Regions from separate parts of the Halomonas sp. 113 genome, predicted to be linked through region 2. Evidence: riboswitches for the same ligand, from Rfam matches in the RefSeq annotation. Region 2 holds a riboswitch; the other holds the start of a gene.

Region 1 (3,208 bases), 1.6 Mb from region 2:
CGAATCCGTCGTCTCTTAATCTTCTGGACACTTTGCCGCTGCCACAGCCGTAGTCCAATACACTAATTCCCTTGCCATAAGAGCAGGTTAACTCCGCGATGAGTGGTTGATAGCCAAAAGCATTCTCCACCCAATCATCATAAGCGTCAAAAAGCTCGGCGATATTTTGTTCAGTCCAATTAGTATTCATAAAAATAAATCCCCTAATATTTGCTCATGTATGAATGCTTGTACTATCCCCAGCGATTAATAAGAAACGGTTGATAGTAGGGGTTAATTATCTCTAACGCCTTTTGAGGCAGCGCATTCCCTATCTTGATTTGGCGATAGATCCAGAACAACATCAGCACATCTCGCCAATACGTCGTTAGGTTAAGATTAGCCATATCATTAAACGTCAACAAGCCGCTACGGATCTCTGACTCATATTCCAATAGTTTGCGTATGGTCGTCGGGGAGGTGCCAATTGGCATTAAAGGTACTGTGCCTGGCTGGGGTATAGTTTCATTACTATTCAAAAGTTCAAGCGCACGCTCATGTGTGCTTTCATAGACGTGAATAGAACCAACTTGATGTGTGTAGTGACCGATTTTGCAGCCTATGCGGGCAGCAATATACTCTTGCAAGAAAGTAAAAGAGAAAATATCGTTCAGCATGCCAACGTAGGCATCATTTGCACGCATATAGCTGACCATGTTCAACTTTTCTTCGCGGAGTAGCAACTGAAGACCCAAGGTACATGAAACGTCGATATTGCGTCGATAAAGATCTTCTTCCGCACTAAATATTTGAAGGACAGCGCGCTTACTGTCGGGATCGTCATTTTTAAGGATATCAATCACTCGTTCGATTTGATCGAGCGTGTCTGCACCAAAGTTTTTAAGACGAGCTCCGTAACCAGTACCAGGTAAGCTTATACCATCTGGGCTGTAGCGTTGCATTGAAGGGGCGTACCAGGAAATAAATGCTAAGTCGTTTTTACCTGATAAATACCATAACGCTTCTGCATAATTAAAAACAACATTTTGTTTGCGTATTTTGCTTAGACAAAAACGATCAGGAGGATTGTCGAGTCGGATATTGAAGCCAATGAGTTCTCGCTCTTTATTTCCTCTAGGTGAGTTAACATATTCATATTCAAAGCAGATTTTATGCAGTGTATCTCTGTAGAGGCTGGTGAAATTCGTATAATGTTTGTGCATCATTATATTCATCTCTTTCGGTGGACAAAGAGGCGTATTTTGCTGATACGAATGATGGCGAGTAGTTTAAAAAGCTGAATTGGAGCTGTGAATCGCGTTTGATTTTTCTTTGACGATCAAACTGTGCAAATTAAAGGCTTTCACGACAGTATCTGCGACGTGATCAGCTAAGGCTTCATTGAAGTTGAGTTTTCCGTTTATAACTTTCGCCCAGCGGCAGTCCGCAGCATCATCACCAGGCCGTAGCTCGCCATCAACGTAGTGACATAAAAGGGCAACCAAGGCGAAGTGGTGGTGACTTCCCTCTGGGTCATATCCGATTACTTCTACTACATCAATTAACGGTCCTACCAATGCTGTGATACCGGTTTCCTCCATTAATTCGCGCTTTGCTGCACAATGTAGGCTTTCTCCCGGTTCCACTGATCCTCCGGGGAAGCCCCAAGTGCCCCGTTGAGGTTCTTTACTGCGTTGGACGAGGAGAACTTCATTATTACGCAGAGTTACGGCGATTGCTGCCAAGCGTGGCTTGGCAAGTACGGAGTTCAGGCGGTTTTTATCAGACGTGTTAAAAGGGGAGGTACTACTGAGCGTAGATGCGTTAGCGGGCGTTGAGTTACCTTGCGACACGATACACTCCTGCATTGAGATTCGGATAATACAGGCGTAGGTGTCAAAACAGATTCATATATGGTTTATGTCCGTTCCTACGCCGGTATCAGCCGGATCAGGTTCAAAGGGTTTGGATAACTCCATCTCAGCCTGAATAATAGGCACCCCTCGGAAAAGTTACTGTTACTATGAGTTTTAGTATAAGTCAATATTTGGGGGGCAATTCAATGCGGCGGCTTGGCGGACGCCGGGGCGGTTTTGACACCTTCTTCGCACACTTGGCTAACGGCTAACGGCTAACGGCTAACGGCTAACGGCTAACGGCTAATTGGCCCGGCTTATTCGCCAAAATCACCGCCCGCCGCGGTGCAGGGTAGCCTTCAATGGTGCGGGTGCGGTCGTTGGGGTCGAGAAAATCAGCCAACGATTGGTAGGTCATCCACTCCGTCGAGCGCTGCTCGTCTAACGTGGTAACGGCTTCATCGACCACGCGCACGTTGGTAAAGCCGCAGCGCTCCAGCCAGTGGCAGAGTGCTTGAGAAGAGGGCAGGAAGTAGACGTTGGGCATGGCGGCGTAACGTTCGCCGGGCACAAATACGGTCTGCTCGTCGCCTTCGACTACCAGGGTTTCTAGCACCAGCTCGCCGCCCGGAACTAACGCGGCTTTTAGCTGCTGAAGATGTTCCAACGGGGCAGGGCGATGGTAGAGCACGCCCATGGAAAATACCGTATCGAAAAAGCCCAGATTCTCAGGCACATCTTCAATGCCCACGGGTAAAAACTGCGTTTTGCCGCCATCCGCATCACCCACAAAGTGGCGTACTGCCTGAAACTGCCAGTAGAAACGTGGCGAAGGGTCGATGATTAGCACAAAAGCAGCACCTGCCCCGGCCATCCGCCAAGCGTGGTAACCGCTGCCGCCACCCACATCGAGCACTTTGCGATATTTTAGCGGTGCCAGGTGTGGCGCCACTCTTTGCCACTTCCAGTCAGAGCGCCACTCGGTGTCGATATAAATGCCGCCTAGCTGAAAAGGGCCTTTACGCCATGGGGCAAGCTTTCTAAGCAGGTTAAAGCATTGGCGCTGCTGGCTATCGCTAAGATCGAGATCAACGCTGACGGTGTCGCTGTTTAAATCCACGCGCCGCTCGGCGGGCAGCACCGGAAGCTTGGCCACGGCTTTTTCCCAGGCGGATAAATCGCCGTGGCGGTTACGGTCAAGCCCGTGAGCTAACTGCTCGGGAAGCTTCGCTAACCAGGGCGTTAGTGAGGCATCAAGCGTAGCTTGATCTAAAAACGCCTGATAAATTGCGCGATGATCGTCGGGTAGTGGCGCCACCTTTAACCCTCCTTAAACGCAATCAGTGAGGCAAAGTTAAGGTACTGGAACCAGG
Region 2 (3,208 bases):
CGTCTTCCAGATCGCTTAACGCCGTTTCGAACTCAAGCAGGCTATCGATATAAAAGCCCGCAGAAATATACATCACCCGCAGCGCGACATGTTCCGGCGAATGGGCCAGCAAGGCTTTACCGTGCTCGTTGAATAGCCGTTCTATGGAGAGCGCTTGGCCGGGATGGAGGGTGACCAGAAATCGCTCCCCCACAAAGAAACAGACCTGTTGAGGCAGATAGTTTAGTTCGGCATCAAAGGAGGAGATGCCACGATAAATAATCAAGGTGTGATTATCAAACTCTTCAATTTTTGGCGGATGGCGCTCTTTGTGGGCATCTTGAATCGCCATGGGGTGAAACTCAAACGCCTCTAAAATCGCCCGCTCGCTTTGTTGGGACTCGCCCTGCATATCGATCCAGATATGGCTGCCAGGCGTCGCCTGCCAGACAGCCAACAGGCTTTCATCCCCCTCGTGGGTCTCACCTTCAGGGGTAGTCAGAAGAGTTCGAATCATGGATGTCCTTGCGAATAGCTAGCGTTAAGTAGGCTAACAGCACACTCACCAGCGTTGAGGCGATTAACGCCCCGACGAATGGCCCCAAGGTAGGGACACTGCCCGGAAAACTGGCGGCCACCATCCCGGCGACCAAGCTTCCTTGGCTTAACCACCCTGGGAGAATGGCACCCAGCAGCCCCGCGATGCCACCTACAATGGCGGCCAGTGGCGTCATTCGTTGCCACAGGCCCAACAGCACAGGTACCACAATGGCAGCACACAGCAGGTCGGCAATCAAAAACAGACGCAGTACTGACAACCCCTGCAAGGCAATTAATACCACCGGTACCATTACTACCACTGTCACCCAGCGGGCAGCCACCAGTGATACGCCCTGCTGCTCGCTGCGCGCGACCACCAACGAGGCAATACCATTTTGCAGCGTATCAACACTGGAGGCCACCAAGGTCACCGCTAATACCAAGGCGGGTAGCGTCAGCCAAACAGGAGCATCACTTAACAGGGCAAAAAATGGCATCGGCGGCTCGCCTAATGGCACACCACTTATCGCGGCCAATACACCCAGACCACCAATCACCATGACGACGACTACCGTCATTGCGCCACCTAACCATGCCCCGCGCCCCAGGCTTTGATCGTCTTGAGCGGCCCACACGCGCTGCCAATAGCCTTGATGGAAGAGATTGGCCGCGGTAACCGCGATCACTAGCGTTAACGCTACGCTGAGCGCACTGGTGATGGGAATGGCAGGAAGCGCAGCCTCGTTGGGAATAGTGGGAAGCCGCCATAGGGCCATGCCACCGACCACACACAGCAGTACCAGTAACAACCACGCCTGCCAACGGTCAGTGGCAAGGCTGGCCCGTAGACCACCTGCCGCAGTATAGATGAGCGTGGTAAGCGCCACGCCAATAATCACCAGTGCGGGGGGCACATCGGAAAGCAGCGCGGTAATGGCGCCAATAGCGGTTAGCTCGGCAGCTAAAAAGCACGCCATATAGGCGATTGATACCAGCGTTACCCAGCGCCTTACACCAGGGCCATAGCACGCTTCGGCAAACTCGGCGATGCTGCGCCCCTCGGGCAGCGCCCGGCGAATCTTCGGCCCATACAGCCCCAAGACGATAAACGGCAGCGCAGAGCCTAATGCATAGCCTGCCAGGGCCAGCGGGCCAACAAAGGCGCCGATTTCAGGAGGAGCAAAGAGAATCCATGCGCCCATGCCGGAGGCAAGGAAGGAGAGCCCCAGGGTAGATGCCGTTTGCGAGTTACGGGCGGTGACATAGTCATCAAGTGGGCCATTCACCCAGCGAGCCCGGAGGCCTAAGTAAGCAAAGCAGCACAGCGCCGCACCAAGCACGGCTAACGTTAGGTAAAGCATGTCGCACTTCCTCCGCCGGTACGAACCGGATCAGGTTCCAGGGTCTGCGTAGCCGCATCTCAGCCCTTTTATGCAGGGCTCCCCTGGCGACAGTGAATGTAGGTGTTTTGCTAAGCGCTTTTTCTAAGTACGTTTTTGGGTACTGTTCGAAGCGCTGTCTCAAGAACTATTCTCAATCAAAATCATAGCTTAGTAAAGTTAAGGTGCGCTGGTCGCCTCTTAGCGAGGCACTCGCCCCATCAGGTAGAACTCCTCATTGGGTGGCGTACCTGCCAGGGTAACCAACCGATTCGACAAGCCAAAAAACGCCGCGATCGCGCCTATATCCCAGCAATCCTCTTGACTAAAGCCTACTTCCAGCAGGCGGGCAAGCCATTCATCAGTCATTTCACCCACATCGATGGCACAGTGCATGGCGAAATCGAGCATCACCCGGTGGCGCTCGCTAATCGGCGCCACCCGATGGTTGATCGCCACTTGGTCAGCGAGTAGCGGGTCTTTACTGTAAATGCGCACCAGTGCCCCGTGAGCAACCACACAATATAGGCAGCGATTACGTGCGCTGGTAGCCACTACAATCATCTCTTTTTCGGCTTTGGTGAGGGTATCTGATTCGCGCTCCATCAACGCATCGTGATAGGCAAAAAAAGCACGAAATTCAGCAGGGCGATGGGCCAACATCAGAAAGACATTGGGCACAAAACCCGCTTTACCCTGAACGGTCAAAATGGTATTGCGAATATCGTCAGGCAGGTCATCCAATGTTTCAGGCACGTTAAAACGACTTAATGATGAAGACATGCTCACCTCTTTCTTGTTAAGTTTAGCCATCTCATAAAAACGGCTTAGCGGTTGTGTAACAAAAAGCTGAATTAAGAGGCTTTTATTCAGCCGCCCTACTCGCCATACTGAAGATTCGTTCTGTGACAAAAAAACATGCGCTACTCTTAATAAACAGTTCGTTCAAAGGGACACTGTCATGAGCCATAACGAAGCCAAGGAACATACCCCCGGTCGTCTAAACGAGCTGTTTACTGACCCTTACCGAGCATTTGAAAATGATACCGATGAGCGTCAGCTGCACATTCGTATAATGCTACATATGCTGCTTGCCCGCCCAATGACACGGGGTCAAATGACACTTCGCGTCATTCATGGCTGGGAAAATGGCGGCTGTGAGCCCGAAGACCTCCAGCATGTCGACTATACTCTTGATGGCGTTCCTGACTTTAAGCGCGCTGTACAAGATTTTGAACACGCTTCTAAGCACAACACACCGTTACCTGCCGACAACAGCGCCATTCTTGCCGCCCCGCTTGCCAATGCAA

What was found. Region 2 has a riboswitch for thiamine pyrophosphate ahead of YERSI8AC_RS16620 (sodium:solute symporter family transporter). Riboswitches for the same ligand answer to the same signal wherever they lie in the genome.
Region 1: it holds a riboswitch for thiamine pyrophosphate, as region 2 does, so the genes downstream of both, YERSI8AC_RS08875 (NUDIX hydrolase) here and YERSI8AC_RS16620 (sodium:solute symporter family transporter) in region 2, are expected to answer to the same signal.

What each region holds. Positions count from the first base shown of each region.
Region 1 is NZ_LR881453.1:1,893,195-1,896,402, forward strand. It holds gene YERSI8AC_RS08865 (class I SAM-dependent methyltransferase) at 1-190, opposite strand, end outside; gene YERSI8AC_RS08870 (thymidylate synthase) at 234-1,205, opposite strand; gene YERSI8AC_RS08875 (NUDIX hydrolase) at 1,269-1,832, opposite strand; TPP riboswitch at 1,890-1,993, opposite strand; gene cmoB (tRNA 5-methoxyuridine(34)/uridine 5-oxyacetic acid(34) synthase CmoB) at 2,125-3,153, opposite strand; gene cmoA (carboxy-S-adenosyl-L-methionine synthase CmoA) at 3,156-3,208, opposite strand, start outside.
Region 2 is NZ_LR881453.1:3,504,589-3,507,796, forward strand. It holds gene corA (magnesium/cobalt transporter CorA) at 1-496, opposite strand, end outside; gene YERSI8AC_RS16620 (sodium:solute symporter family transporter) at 468-1,880, opposite strand; TPP riboswitch at 1,870-1,975, opposite strand; gene YERSI8AC_RS16625 (peroxidase-related enzyme) at 2,100-2,681, opposite strand; gene YERSI8AC_RS16630 (hypothetical protein) at 2,860-3,208, shown strand, end outside.